DNA from 2 places in the Massilia hydrophila genome. Region 2 is predicted to be linked to the other one. Evidence: riboswitches for the same ligand, from Rfam matches in the RefSeq annotation. Region 2 holds a riboswitch; the other holds the start of a gene.
What was found. A riboswitch is a leader RNA that binds a small molecule or an ion and turns the genes downstream of it on or off. The one in region 2 is predicted to bind thiamine pyrophosphate.
Positions count from the first base shown of each region.

Region 1 (7,697 bases), on a different contig from region 2:
ATCCCGATTCACTGGAACGGCTCCGGCCAGGTGGATCGCTGGGGCGAACGCCATCTGGTGCTGCTGCCTTCCGCGTTCGTGCTCGGCCTGGCGGCGCTGTGGCTGGCGCTGCCGAAGCTGTCGCCGCGCCGCTTCGCGGTGGAGTCCTTCGAAGACACCTGGTGGTTCAGCGGCATGGCCGTGGTCTGCCTGCTGGCCTACCTGCAGTGCGTGCACCTGTGGGCCGCGCGCGAACCCGGCTTCGCGGTGGACCGCGCCATCGTCGGCGGCCTCGGCCTGTTCTTCGTCCTGACCGGCAATGTGATGGGCAAGCTGCGCCGCAACTTCTGGCTCGGGGTACGCACACCCTGGACCCTCGCCAACGAACGGGTCTGGTATGCCACCCACCGCCTGGCCGGCAAGACCATGGTCGTCGGCGGCCTGCTGAGCCTGGCTGTGGTGCTGGCCGGCCTGCCCTCGCCGGCGGCGGTGGCGCTGCTGGTCGGCGCGGCGCTGGTGCCGGTGGCCTTCTCGCTGGTCTACTACAAGCGACTCGAGCGCGCCGGGACCCTGGAGGCGTAGCGCAGGCTGGGTGCGCTAGCGTGGGCATGCACGGTGGCCTGTCGATGGAACACCGCCCACAGGGAGAACGAACTATTCGTCCAGTTCCGGATAGTGGCGGAAGATGCCGTTCTGGTTGTACGGGATGCGCCGCGGCGAAGCCAGGTAGGCCGCGATGTTCGGCCTTGCCGCCACCCGCGCGTGCAGTGCCGCCAGCGCCGGGTACTCGCCTTCGAGGCGCTTCATGGCGTTCGGGAAGGCATAGCGCAAGCCGTCCACCACCTGGAACAGCGACAGGTCGGCATAGCTCGGCTTGTCGCCCGCCAGCCAGTCGCGCGGCTCGGGATTGGTGAGCAGGCGCGAGAAATAGCCGAAGAATTTGGGCAGGCGCGTCTCGACCAGGTCGGCGGCGCGGCGCTGCGCTTCCGGCTTCTGGTCTTCGTAGTAGAGCGAGGTGGAGATCGGGTGGTGGGTGTCGTGGATCTCGGCCACCAGGTCGGCGATGGTCAGCTGCAGCTGGTGCACCCACAGCCGGCCCGGATCGGAGCGCGGCGCCAGGCCATGGCGCTCGCCGAGGTAGAGCAGGATGTTGGCGACCTGTCCGATGGTCGCTTCGCCGGCGCGCAGGAAGGGCGGCGCGAAGGCCGGATGGGTGCCATTCTCGAGCGCCGCCAGCATGAGTTCCATGCCCCCTTCCCGGCGCGCCACGTCGACGTAGTCGGCCCCCGCTTCCTCCAGCGCCAGCCTCACGAATTCGCCACGGCCCTGGATGCCCGGCCAGTAGAACAGTTCATACGCCATCTCCGCCTCCGCTGTGTTTCGGTGTGCGGCAATTATCGGGGAGGATCCGGAAGCATGGCGCGCCAAACATGGTAACCTTGTCTGCATGTCAGGCGAAAACGACAAGTCGCACGAGCGACGCCACGCCAAGAATGAGAAAGACAACATGAATGCCCTCGCGACCAGCGCTTCCATGCAGCTCCCCGCTTTGCCGCAATTCCCCTGCGCCATGCGCACTCCCCCCTGCCCGGCAGGCGGCGGCTAGCCGCGCCCTGCCCGCCTTGAGGGCGGGCCCGAAGATAAAGACAGTGGCGCCGAGGCGGCGCCGCGCAACTTTACGCCGACTGGGAGCAACGCATGATACTGGCCCACCTGTCCTCCTCCTGGCGCGCACGGCGCCGCCAGCATTCGCCCGCCGCCTGGGTGCTGGGCGTCGTGCGCAGCCTGCGCGTACTGCGCTACTGGCGCGAACACCAGGCCCTGTGCCGCCTCGACCTGGTGCGCCGCCACGTGGCCGGCGCCCCGGGCGCGGACCTGTTCCGCCACCTGAGCCAGCGCAGCTACCTGGCGCGCGGCCTGAGCGTGCGCGAGCGCGTACAGTGCGTGCTGTCGCATTACCGCTTCGAGGACGCCAGCTTTGGCGGCGCCTACCACCAGGCCGTGCATGGCGGCAGCGGCCTCACGCTGTGGCAGCACGAAGCGGCGCTGGACGACGGTCAGCACGTGTTCAGCCTGCGCCTGCAGGCGGCGCGGCGCGCGCTGGCCGAAGGCGAAGGCGGGCTGGCGATTTCGCTGCTGGCCGACGGCAGGCCGCTGCACCGCCTGTGCTACAGCTGGGTCGACGGCGCACTGGCCGGCGCCGCCCTGCCCACCGTACCCTTCATCACGCGCAACGAAGGGCGCTGGCACGATGCGGGTGCCGCCTTCGCCGCCTTCGAGCAGGCCTTCCCCAACAATTCGCCCAGCTTCTTCTGCTTCGCCGCCATGCAGGGCCTGGCCCAGGCGCTGGGCATCGACCAGGTGGCGGCCATCAAGTGCGCCGAGCGGGTCAGCGGCGATGCACGCGCCCCGCAGCAGGCCGACAACGCCTACGACGGTTTCTGGCGCATCCTGGGCGGGATCGAGCAGCCAGGGCGCGCCTACCTGGTCCACCTGCCCTTCTACCTCAAGCCGCTGGCCGACATGCCGTCCAAGCACCGCAAGCGCGCCGCCCAGCGCCGCGAATGCTGGCGCGCCATCGGCGACGCCGCCCGCGGCACGCTGCTGCGCCACCTGGCGCCGGCCACGCGCCCGCGCACCGAGGCGCAGGCCGCGCCGGCCACCGCACAGGCCTGAGCGGCTCCTGCCGCGAGTCCCGGCCTTCGGCACCTGCCGCGGGTCCCTGCTTTCGGCATCGGCCCTTGCCACCTTCACCACACACGCCCGGGACCGTGGTACACTCGCGCCTCGCTAGGGGTCCTGGCGCGCGCGAACAGCGCGCCGCCGGGTGAGAGATACCCTTCGTACCTGATCTGGATAATGCCAGCGAAGGAAAGCGCAACGCAGTTCCCATCCTTGTTTGCCCTTCCCCCACGTTGGCTCCGGCTTTTTTATCAAAAGCAGCGCGCCCTGTCCGACGTGGCGCGCGAAAACGAGCAAACCATGACTTTCAAGCTGAAGCAATCCCTCCTCGCCTGCGCCATCATGCAGGCCTTCTCGAGCGCCGCCTGGGCGCAGCAGTCCGAGCCCGTGGCCTCGGTGGTGGTCACCGGCAGCCGCGGCCCCGGCAGCGAACGCGCCAGCATCGGCGGCTTCGGCGACGCCCCGCTGCTCGACACCCCGGCCGCGATTACCGCGATCGACCGCGCCCAGATGCTCGACCTGTCGATCCGCAACGTCACCGACGCGGCGCGCTTCGACGCCTCGGTGGGTGACGCCTACAACGCGGTCGGCTATGCCGAGCAGTTCTCGGTGCGCGGCTTCGCCCTCGACAACGCCAGCAGCTACCGCAAGGACGGCATCGCGATTCCCGCCGACACCCAGATTCCGCTCGAGAACAAGGAACGCATCGAGGTGCTGCGCGGCCTGGCGGGCCTGCAGGCCGGCGTGGCCGCGCCGGGCGGCATGGTCAACTTCGTCACCAAGCGCCCGACCAGTGCGCCGCTGCGCTCCGCGCTGGTCGAGGTGAGCGAACGCGGCACCGTGCACGGCTCGCTCGACCTGGGCGGACGCTTCACGGACCGCCGCTTCGGCTACCGGATCAATGCCGCCGCCGAAGACCTGAAGTCCTACGTGCGCCGCGCCGACGGCGAACGCCAGTTCGTCTCGGCCGCCTTCGACTGGCAGGTGACGCCGGACGCGCTGCTGGCGCTCGACCTCGACCACCAGCACCGGTCCCAGGTCACGGCGCCGGGCTACCAGCTGCTGCGCAACGAAGTGCTGCCGACCGGCGTGTCGCCGAAGACCCTGCTCAACGACCAGCCCTGGACCAAGCCGGTGGAAACCGACAGCAGCAACCTGGGCCTGCGTCTCGACTACCGTGTGAATGCGGACTGGAACGCGCAGGTCAGCGCCAACAAGCACTGGTTCAAGCGCGACGACTACACTGCCTTCCCCTATGGCTGCAGCTACGAGGGCGACGGTTTCTATCCGGGCTACTGTTCGAACGGCGACTTCGACGTCTACGACTACCAGAGCACGGGCGAGCGCAAGACCCCGTGGGGCATGCAGGCCATGCTGCAGGGCCGCTTCGCCACCGGCGCGGTGCGCCACCGGCTGACCCTCGGCACCGCGCTCTCCGAGCGCCACGACAGCTACGGCGAATATGTCTATGACGGGGTCGGCTACAGCAACATCTGGAATCCGCGCGTGGTGGACCCGGTCGCCCCCGATCGCCGCACCGGCCCGGTGATGGAGCGCCGCACCGACCGCGAGACGGCCCTGTTCGCGCAGGACGTCCTGAGCCTGGACGAGGGGCTCACGCTGCACGCCGGCCTGCGCTGGGTGAAGCTCAAGCGCGACGAGCTGGACGACCTGGAACAGGGCTGGGTGCATGCGCAGGACAGCTTCGTGCTGCCGAGCGTGGCGCTGGTCTACAAGCCGGCGCCGGACTGGAGCCTGTATGGTTCGCTGAGCCACGGCCTGCAGCACGGCGGCATCGCCGAGATGGGCACCGAGAACGAAGGCAGCGTGCTGCCGCCCGGCCGCGCGAAGCAGGCCGAACTGGGCGCCAAGGGCGTGCTGAACCGGGCGATGACGGTGTCCGCCGCCGTGTTCGACATCCGCCAGGGCCTCGAATATGTCAACGCGGCCAACTACCTGGTGCGCGCCGGCCGCCAGCGCCACCGCGGACTGGAGTTCGCGGCCCAGGGCCGGCTGGACGCCCGCCTGCAATACAGCCTGTCACTCATGGCGCTGCAGGCCAGGCAGACCGGCACCGGAGACGCCAACGTCGAAGGCAAGCGCGTGACCAACGTGCCGCAACTGCGTTCCACCGCCTGGGTCGAATACGCGGTGCCGGCCGTGGCGGGCCTGAAGCTGGACGCGACCTGGCAGTACGCGGGCAGCAAGGCCTTCGATCCGGAGAACCGCGCCATCGTCCCGGCCTACCACGTGGCCGCGCTGGGCGGGTCCTACGCGCTGCGGGTCGGCAATGTCAACACGGTGCTGCGCGCGCGTGTGGACAACCTGTTCGACAGGTTCTACTGGCGCGACGTGTCCCAGTCGCTGGGCGGCTACCTGCTGCCGGGTGCGCCGCGCACCTTCCGGGTGTCGGCCCAGTTCGACTTCTGAACTGGCTGGCGTCGGCATCACGCCGATGCCAGCAGCGCCTCCACCCGCCGCAGGCGCTGTTCCAGGCCACCTTCCAGCAGCACGTACGCGATCTGCCTGCGCGCGAGCGTCTCGACCAGCATCGCGTGCACCTGCTGGCGCACGGCCTCCGATTCGCGCTGCAGGCCATCTGGCTCCCACGGGCCGTCCGGCGCCGTGACCAGGGTCCAGGCATAGTCGTGCCGGCGGTCCAGCTCGGCCAGCTGCGGATCGACCCGCCCCCAGTACTGGCGGCTGTACAGCGCCGTCATCAGCGGCGTCGTATCGCAGAACAGGAAGCGCCTGGCCTGCGCCGCCGCTTCTTCCTCGCGCGCACGCTGGGCCAGCGCGATCGGATACTGGTCGCTTTCGAAGGGCACGCGTCCATGGGTATCGACGAACTCGCGCAGGTATTCCGGCACCCACACGGTGCCGAAATGCCGCGCCAGCGCCTCGCACAGGGTCGACTTGCCGGACGATTCCGCGCCCAGCACCGCCACCCGCCGCACCGGCCCCTCCACGACAGCTGCGCTCACGCATCCCTCCGCGCGATGTTCGACCAGGCGCGCCAGCCGGTCCAGGCCAGCACCACGAACACGGCGTACAGGATGGCGGTCAGGTAGAGGTCCTTGTACACGTACAGGCCGACATAGAGCACGTCCACCACGATCCAGACCAACCAGTTCTCGACCTTCTTGCGGCCCAGCAGGAGCTGGCCGAGCAGGCTGCCCGCGGTCAGGAAGCCGTCCGCGTGCGGCACGTCGGTGTCGGTGAGGTGGTCGAGGAATTGGGACAGCAGCACGAAACCGATCGCCCAGCCGGCGATGGCCCAGCCCCAGCCGCCGCGCTTGAAGCGCGTCACCACCAGCGGCTGCTCGCCGGCGCCGTGCAGCCACTGGTACCAGCCCCACACCGAGGCCGCGATGAACACGAACTGCAGGCCCATGTCGCCATACAGCCTGGCTTCGAAGAATACCCCGGCATACGTGGCCGAGGAGACGATCGAGAACAGCCAGGCCCAGTGCTTCTGGCGGATGTTGAGCAGCACGGTGATCGCCGCCAGCAGGAAAGAGACGAGTTCCAGCGGGGTGGTGCTGAAACCGAGGACGGCAAGCGGTTCGTTCATGCGCGGCAGGAAGGGAGGATGTCAGGTCAACAGGCGATTATGGGAGGTGGCGCGCGAATCCGCAAGCTGCGCGGGTTTGCCCTCCCCGTCTGTCCTTCCCGAACTGCCCGGATCCGGACACCAGTGCCCGCGCACGGGCAGCGCGGCGCCGTCCGGCATCCCTGCCCCCCAGGAAAGCCCGGCTGGCACGATGCTTGCAATGGAAGGACACATCTCGACTCAGTAAAGCCAGCATCCCATGGACCAAGCCATTGGCATCGACATTCTGCGGCACCGCCGGCTCCTGCGCCTCGGCAGCGGCATCCTGCTGTGCGCAGGCTTCCTGGGCGCCGCCTGGGGCATCAACCGCGCCGTGCGCCCCGGCGTCGACGCCGCCGACATCGTCGTCGCCGAGGTCAGGCGCGGCACGGTGGACAACACCATCAACGCCGCGGGCGTCGTGATTCCCGTGCACGAGGAAGTCGTGTCCAGCCCGGGCATGAGCCGCGTCGCCCGCGTGCTGGCCAAGCCGGGCCAGCAGGTGAAACAGGGTGAGCTGCTGCTGGAGCTGGACGACCGCGAAATCCGCCTGGCGCTCGAATCGCTGAAGGAGCAGCTGGCGCAGCAGGAAAACAAGGTCGCCACCTTGGGAATCGAGATGGAACAGAAACTCAAGCAGACAGCGTCGGCCATCGAACTGCTGGAGATCGACCTGCAGGCCAGCCGCGCGCTGCGCGAGCGCAACCGCAAGCTGCGCGAGAGTGGCCTGGTGTCCGGGCAGGATCTCCTGACCTCGGAGCTGAACGTGCAGCGCAACGAAGTGCAGCTGCGCCAGCAGCGCGCGCTGATCGAGGACACACGGCGCGCCACCGCCGGCAGCATCGCCGCCGCGAAGCTGCAACAGGCGATCCTGCAGAAGCAGATCGTGCGCCAGGAAAGCCTGCTCGAGCAGACCCGGGTACGCGCGCCCTTCTCCGGCATGCTGACCTCCCTCGTCGAGGAAGCCGGTGCCAGCGTGGCGGCCGGCCAGCTGGTGGCGCGCGTTTCGGAACTGAACAACTACCGGGTCGAGGCGACCCTGTCCGACTTCCATGCCCGCCAGCTGGAGGTGGGCCAGCCAGTGCGCGTCGAGCAGAACGGCGAGGTACTGGCCGGGCGCGTCCACACCATCCTGCCCGAGATCCAGAACGGCAGCATCAAGCTGCTGGTCGACCTGGAACAGCCGCACAACCCGATGCTGCGCAACAAGATGCGGGTGGACGTTAACGTCGTCACCGGCCACAAGGCGGACGTCCTGGTGATCGACAGCGGCACCGCCTTCAATGGCAAGGGCCGCCAGCCGGCATTTGCCGTGCGCGACGGCATGGCCCACAGAACCCTGCTGGAACTCGGCGCCAGCGACGGCAAGGTGGTCGAGGTGGTGAGCGGCGCCCGCCCGGGCGAGCGCTTCATCGTGTCAGGCACCGGCGCCTTCAAGGACCTG
Region 1 is NZ_JAHYBX010000001.1:863,217-870,913, reverse strand. It holds gene LE190_RS03965 (SdpI family protein) at 1-561, shown strand, start outside; gene LE190_RS03960 (glutathione S-transferase) at 634-1,341, opposite strand; gene LE190_RS03955 (DUF535 family protein) at 1,678-2,655, shown strand; TPP riboswitch at 2,762-2,870, shown strand; gene LE190_RS03950 (TonB-dependent siderophore receptor) at 2,962-5,091, shown strand; gene LE190_RS03945 (AAA family ATPase) at 5,109-5,645, opposite strand; gene pnuC (nicotinamide riboside transporter PnuC) at 5,642-6,235, opposite strand; gene LE190_RS03935 (efflux RND transporter periplasmic adaptor subunit) at 6,474-7,697, shown strand, end outside.
Region 1: another riboswitch for thiamine pyrophosphate. It lies ahead of LE190_RS03950 (TonB-dependent siderophore receptor); the one in region 2 lies ahead of thiC (phosphomethylpyrimidine synthase ThiC).

Region 2 (7,697 bases):
GGCCAGGCGCGCGGCGATCGCCGCCGCCAGCGTGCAGCCGCTGCCGTGGTAGGTGTGCGGCAGGCGTGGCAGGCGCCAGCTGCGCCGCTCCACGCCGTCGTGCAGCCAGCGGTTGACCACCAGCTCCCCGTCCTGCGCGTGGCCGCCGGTGACCAGCACGTGCTCGCAGGGCACGGCGCCCAGCGCCTGCGCTTCCGGCAGGTTGGGCACCAGCACGGTCGCCAGCGGCAGCAGCCCGGCCAGCGCGGAGATCGCGCTGCCCCGGCCCAGCGCGTCGCCCAGGCCGCTCGCCAGCACCGGGTCGAGCACCACCGGCAGCAGCGGGTCGGCCGCGCGCAGCTGGCGCAGCAGGCGGGCGATGGCGGCGGCGTTGGCGCGGCTGCCCGGGATGCCGATCTTGACCGCGTCGATGCTGCAGGAGTCGATCAGGGCATCGGCCTGGCGCAGCACCAGGCCGCTATCGACCGGATGCACTTCGTGCACACGGTTGTTGTCCTGCACCGTGAGCGCGGTGGCGACCGGCAGCGCATGGCCCCCCAGCGCGCCGATGGCGGCGATGTCGGCCGCCAGGCCCGCCCCGCCGCCCGGGTCGAGCCCGGCGAACACGAGAACGGTGGGCACCATCAGGCAAGCACGCCTTCGGCCGGCGACGAGGGAGAAGCGGCGAAGCGGCGCGGCATGCGTCCGGCCAGGAACGCGTCGCGCCCGGCGCTGACGGCCTGGCGCATCGCGCGCGCCATGCGCACCGGATCGCGCGCGGCGGCGATCGCCGTGTTCATCAGGACGCCGTCGCAGCCGAGCTCCATCGCGATGGCCGCATCCGAGGCGGTGCCGACGCCGGCATCGACCAATACCGGCACCGTGGCCTGCTCGACGATGAGCCTCAGGTTCCAGGGGTTGAGGATGCCCATGCCGGAGCCGATCAGCGAAGCCAGCGGCATCACGGCGGCGCAGCCGATCTCCTGCAGGAGTCTAGCCTGCACCGGGTCGTCGCTGCAGTAGACCATCACGTCGAAGCCGTCGCGCACCAGGATCTCGGCGGCCCGGATGGTTTCCGGCATGTGCGGGAACAGGGTACGCTCGTCGCCCAGCACTTCCAGCTTGACCAGCTTGCGTCCGTCCAGCAGCTCGCGCGCCATCTGCAGCGTGTACACCGCGTCGCGGGCCGTGTAGCAGCCGGCCGTGTTGGGCAGGATCGTGAATTCGCCCGGGGGCAGCACGTCGAGCAGGCTGGGGGCATGCGGGTCCTGGCCGATGTTCACGCGGCGGATCGCCACCGTCACGATCTCGGCGCCGGCCGCGAGCGTCGCTTCGCGGGTCTGCGCCAGGTCGCGGTACTTGCCGCTGCCGACCAGCAGGCGCGAAGCGTACCGGCGGCCGGCGATGATGAGGAAATCCTCGTTTGCTACTACGTCCATGTCGTCTCCCATGCAATCCGTTCAACCGCCACCGATGGCGCGCACCACGTCCACCCGGTCGTGGGCCTGCAACTGCCGTCGCGGCCATTCGGCGCGCGGCACCACCTCGCAGTTGACCGCCACCGCCACCGCCTGCTGCGCCAGGCCCAGTCCGGCGGCCAGTTCGAGCAGCGAGCTCCCCGGCGCCACGCGGTACGCGGCGCCGTTCAGTTCGATTTCAAGCATCACAGCTCCCGATACAGTGTCGCGCCGCCGCGCACGAACTCGAGCGCCTTCTCCTGCATGCCCTGTTCCGCGTAGGCGCGCACCTCCTGCGTGATCTTCATCGAGCAGAATTGCGGCCCGCACATCGAACAGAAATGCGCCACCTTGGCCGACTCCTTGGGCAGGGTGGCGTCGTGGAACAGGCGCGCCTTGTCCGGGTCGAGCCCGAGGTTGAACTGGTCCGCCCAGCGGAACTCGAAACGCGCCTTCGACAGCGCGTTGTCGCGCATCTGCGCGCCCGGATGACCCTTGGCCAGGTCGGCCGCGTGGGCCGCGATCTTGTAGGTGATGATGCCGTCCCGGACGTCGTCCCTGTCGGGCAGGCCCAGGTGCTCCTTGGGGGTCACGTAGCACAGCATGGCGGTGCCGTACCAGCCGATGGTGGCGGCGCCGATGCCGGAGGTGATGTGGTCGTAGCCGGGCGCGATGTCGGTGGTGAGCGGGCCCAGGGTGTAGAACGGCGCTTCGCTGCACTGTTCCAGCTGCAGGTCCATGTTCTCCCGAATCAGGTGCAGCGGCACGTGGCCGGGCCCTTCGATCATGGTCTGCACGTCGTGCTTCCACGCGCGCTGCGTGAGTTCGCCCAGGGTCTTGAGCTCGGCCAGCTGGGCTTCGTCGTTGGCGTCGTAGATCGCACCGGGACGCAGGCCGTCGCCCAGGCTGAAGGACACGTCGTAGGCCTTCATGATGTCGCAGATCTCCTCGAAGTGCGTATACAGGAAGGATTCACGATGATGCGCCAGGCACCACTTGGCCATGATCGCGCCGCCGCGCGACACGATGCCCGTCAGGCGCCTGGCCGTCATCGGCACGAACGCCAGGCGCACGCCGGCGTGGATGGTGAAGTAATCGACGCCCTGCTCCGCCTGTTCGATCAGGGTGTCGCGGTAGATTTCCCAGCTCAGCTCCTCGGCCTTGCCGCCGACCTTTTCCAGCGCCTGGTAGATCGGCACGGTGCCGATCGGCACCGGGGAATTCCGGATGATCCATTCGCGCGTCTCGTGGATATGCTTGCCGGTCGAGAGGTCCATCACGTTGTCGGCGCCCCAGCGGATCGCCCAGGTCATCTTGTCCACTTCCTCGCCGATCGAGGAACTCACGGCGGAATTGCCGATGTTGGCGTTGACCTTCACCAGGAAGTTGCGGCCGATGATCATCGGCTCGACTTCCGGGTGGTTGATGTTGGCCGGGATGATGGCGCGCCCGCGCGCCACTTCCTGGCGCACGAATTCCGGCGTGACTTCGGGCGGGATGCTGGCGCCGAACGACTGGCCCGGATGCTGGCGCCCGAGCAGTGCCGCCATGCGCGCGCCCACCGGGCCCGACTCCGCTAGTGAAGCCAGGTATTCCTTGCGGCGCAGGTTCTCACGCAGGGCGACGAATTCCATCTCGGGCGTGACGATCCCCTGGCGCGCATAGTGCATCTGGGTCACGTTGCGGCCCGGCCGGGCGCGGCGCGGCGGGCGCTGCAACGCGAAGCGCAGCGCCGCCAGCGCCGGGTCGTCCAGGCGCGCCCGGCCATAGGCGGAGCTCGGCCCCGGCAAGGCCTCGGTATCGCCGCGTTCCACGATCCACGGCAGGCGCGGCGTGGGCAGGCCGCGCCGCAGGTCGATCGCCGCCATCGGGTCGGTGTAGGGTCCCGAGGTGTCGTACACGAACAGCGGCGGATTGGCTTCGCCGCCGAAGCTGCCTGGGGTGGGCGACTGCCAGATCTCGCGCATCGGCACGCGGATGTCGGGCCGGCTGCCTTCGATATACACCTTGCGCGAGTTGGGGAAAGGCGCGAGCGCCGCGCTGTCGGCGCCTGCGGTGGCGGCGTCGAAAGGCAGGGAGGTGCGCGGCGGCGCGTCGTGTGCTGCGTTCATGTGGCTCCTTGGTGTCGGAGCCAGCAAAGGAGGCGTGGATGGTGGCAGGCGCGGACGGACGGCCGCCATCGTTTGATGCTTCCCTTCGCTGGCATTATCCAGATCAGGTTCAGAGGGTATTTCTCACCCGCGTAGCGCATCGCGCCCGCAGGACCCCTAGCGTGTGCTGCCTGTTCGGCAACGGAGCGGATTATAGCCGAGCCGGTCGCGCATGTGTCAACATCATGCTGTCATAACGCCAGCACATGGGTGCTCGCGCAAGGCGGCCAGCACGGCGACCGCATCCGCCCCGGCCTCCTCTATAATGATCGTTTCGCATCCTTTTACGACGCCACCACATCATGGAACTAGCCAAGTCTTTCGAGCCCGCAGACATTGAACAATACTGGCGCGCCGAGTGGGAAAAGCGCGGTTACTTCACCGCCACCATGGAGGACGGCAAGCCGTCGTTCAGCATCCAGCTGCCGCCGCCGAACGTGACGGGCACCCTGCACATGGGCCATGCCTTCAACCAGACCGTCATGGACGGCCTGACCCGCTACTACCGCATGCGCGGCTACAACACCGCCTGGGTCCCGGGCACCGACCACGCCGGCATCGCCACCCAGATCGTGGTGGAGCGCCAGCTCGACGCGCAAAAGATCTCGCGCCACGACCTGGGCCGCGAAGCCTTCGTCGAGAAGGTCTGGGAATGGAAGGAAAAATCGGGCAATACCATCACCGGCCAGATGCGCCGCATGGGCACCTCGCCCGACTGGACCCGTGAATACTTCACGATGGACGAGACGCGCTCGAAAGTGGTGGCGGAAGTCTTCGTGCGCCTGTACGAACAGGGCCTGATCTACCGCGGCAAGCGCCTGGTCAACTGGGACCCGGTGCTGGGCACGGCCGTGTCGGACCTCGAAGTCGACTCGCAGGAAGAGGATGGCTCGATGTGGTACATCAAGTACCCGCTCGCCGACGGCTCGGGCCACCTGACCGTGGCCACCACCCGCCCGGAAACCATGCTGGGCGACGTCGCAGTGGCGGTCGATCCGACCGACGAGCGTTATTCTCACCTGCACGGCAAGCTCCTGAGCCTGCCGCTGACCGGGCGCCAGATCCCCGTCATCGCCGACAGCTACGTGGACAAGGAATTCGGCACCGGCTGCGTGAAGATCACCCCGGCCCACGACTTCAACGACTACGCGGTCGGCCAGCGCGCCGGCCTTGCGCCGATCAGCATCTTCACGCTCGATGCGAAGATCAACGAGAACGGCCCGCTGCAATACCAGGGCCTGGACCGCTTCGCCGCGCGCAAGCAGATCGTCGCCGACCTCGACGCGCAAGGCCTCCTTGCCGAGGTCAAGCCGCACAAGCTGATGGTGCCGCGCGGCGACCGCACCAACGTCGTGATCGAGCCGATGCTCACCGACCAGTGGTTCGTCGCCATGAGTAAACCAGCGCCGGAAGGCACGTTCAACCCGGGCAAGTCGATCACCGACGTCGCGCTGGAAAAGGTCGCGAACGGCGAGATCAAGTTCGTGCCGGAGAACTGGACCACCACCTACAACCAGTGGCTGGGCAACATCCAGGACTGGTGCATCTCGCGCCAGCTGTGGTGGGGCCACCGCATCCCGGCCTGGTACGCGGACGACGGCCAGATCGTGGTCGCGCGCACGGAAGAAGAAGCACAGGAAAAGGCCAGGGCCGCCGGCATCACGGGCGCGCTGCGCCGCGACGACGACGTGCTCGATACCTGGTTCTCCTCGGCCCTGGTGCCCTTCTCGACCATGGGCTGGCCGGAGCAGACGAAGGACATGCAGCACTTCCTGCCGTCCTCGGTGCTGGTGACCGGCTTCGACATCATCTTCTTCTGGGTCGCCCGCATGGTGATGATGACGACCCACTTCACCGGCAAGGTGCCGTTCGAGACCGTGTACGTGCACGGCCTGGTGCGCGATAGCCAAGGCCAGAAGATGTCGAAGTCGAAGGGCAATACGCTCGATCCGATCGACCTGATCGACGGCATCGACGTCGAGTCGCTGGTGGCCAAGCGCACCACCGGCCTGATGGACCCGCGCGCCGCGGAGAAGATCGCGAAAGCCACGCGCAAGGAATTCCCGGAAGGGATCCCGGCCTTCGGCACCGATGCCGTGCGCTTCACGATGGCGAGCTACGCTTCGCTGGGCCGCAACATCAACTTCGACCTGGGCCGCTGCGAAGGCTACCGCAACTTCTGCAACAAGCTGTGGAACGCGACCCGCTTCGTGATGATGAACACCGAAGGCAAGGACTGCGGGGTGCGGCCATCCGACCAGCCCACTTTTGAGGATTTGTCGCCGGCCGACCGCTGGATCGTCTCCCTGATGAACCGCGTAGAACTCGACATCGCCAAGGGCTTTGCCGACTACCGCTTCGACAACATCGCAAGTGCCATCTACAACTTCGTCTGGTACGAGTACTGCGACTGGTACCTGGAACTGGCCAAGGTCTCGGTGCAGCAGGGCACGGAGGCGCAGCAGCGCGCCACCCGCCACACCCTGCTGCGCGTGCTGGAAGTGGTGCTGCGCCTGGCGCACCCGATCATTCCGTTCGTGACCGAATCGCTGTGGCAGGCGATCGCGCCGCTGGCCGGCAAAGGGTCGGGCAAGGACGGCGACTCGATCATGGTCCAGCCCTACCCGCTGGCCGACACCTCGCTCGTGAGCGAGGAAGCGGAAGCCTGGATGGAGCAGCTCAAGGCCCTGGTGGACGCCACCCGCAACCTGCGCGGCGAGATGTCGCTGTCGCCGTCGGTGCGCGTGCCATTGATCGTGGAGCCGGGCAACGAGGCGGACCGCGCCCGCATGGCGGCCTTCGCGCCCTACATCCAGTCGCTGGGCAAGCTGGCGGAAGTGCAGATCGTGGACGCGTTGCCGGAGTCGCCGGCGGCCGTGTCGATCGTCGGCACCACCAAGCTGATGCTGAAGGTCGAGATCGACGTCGCCGCCGAGCGCGAGCGCCTGTCGAAGGAGATCGCGCGCCTGCAGGGCGAGATCGCCAAGGCCAGCGGCAAGCTGTCCAACGAAAGTTTCGTTGCGCGCGCCCCGGCCGCGGTGGTGGAGCAGGAAAAGGAACGCGTCGCCAGTTTCTCGGCGACGCTGGCCAAGATGCAGGAACAGCTGGCGAAATTGCCGGCAGCCTGAATCGACTGAAAACGCGGCCCTGGCCGCGTTTTTTACATCCCGGCCACCTTGCCGGATGCAGACGCGGCGCGCAGCTTGTCCACCGCGTCCACCACCGCCGTGTGCGCCGCCTCGCAGCGCAGCTTGGCCATCTGCTGCATGCTCATGCGCTTGCCGATTTCCTCCGCCACCAGGTAGCCCAGGTAGTAGCCGCGGCGCGCCGGCAGGCCGGTGTTGTCGCCGCCACGGCCCTGGAACAGGCCGGCCTTGGCGACAGGGTCCTCGCTCTCCAGTTTTGCACGCAGGTCGTCGAACGCGCGGCCCAGTTGGCGCCGGGTGTCGGCGACCAGGTTGCGCGGCACGTCCAGCAGCAGCTGGGAGTTGTCCGCGTCCGGGTGCATGCGCTTGGCCACATAGGTGGCCAGGCCTTCGGCCCAGAGCGAGGTCCAGACCGGACGCCTGCCGCCGGGGCAGCCCATGTCGTGGTAGTCGTGGAACAGCTCATGGTGGAAGAACGCGGCCTCGTCGCCCTCACCGTGGTACTTGACCATCGCATCGGCGCCGAAGATGAAGTACACCTTGCCGTCGATGGTGCGGGTGCCGCCATCCATCTCGCCCAGCGAGTGCAGGAACCAGACATCGGTGGTGGCCGGGTAATCGGGGAAGGTGGCGCGGAAGCTGGCGATGTGCCCCGGCAGCTCGCTGGCGAAGCGTTCCACTTTCCTGACATAGGCCTCGCGCATGGCCGGGAACTCGGCGTAGGCGTTCGCCAGGGCGGCGTCGTACTGGGCCTGGGTACGCTGGCCATTGAAGCGCGCGATGCCATAGAAGCCCGGGAAGCGCGTGGCGACCGTCTCCTTGAAGTCCTGGATGAAGGCCTCCTCCGGCTTGCCGGCGTTGCGGTCGAACACGGTGGCAAAGGTGCTGGCGAGGTCGTGCACCTGGGGCGCCGGTCCGGCGGCGGCCGCGGAGCCGGCCGACAGCGCGGCGAAAATCAGGGGAAG
Region 2 is NZ_JAHYBX010000005.1:46,163-53,859, reverse strand. It holds gene thiD (bifunctional hydroxymethylpyrimidine kinase/phosphomethylpyrimidine kinase) at 1-624, opposite strand, end outside; gene LE190_RS13585 (thiazole synthase) at 624-1,418, opposite strand; gene thiS (sulfur carrier protein ThiS) at 1,440-1,643, opposite strand; gene thiC (phosphomethylpyrimidine synthase ThiC) at 1,643-3,547, opposite strand; TPP riboswitch at 3,611-3,715, opposite strand; gene LE190_RS13570 (valine--tRNA ligase) at 3,889-6,714, shown strand; gene LE190_RS13565 (hypothetical protein) at 6,747-7,697, opposite strand, start outside.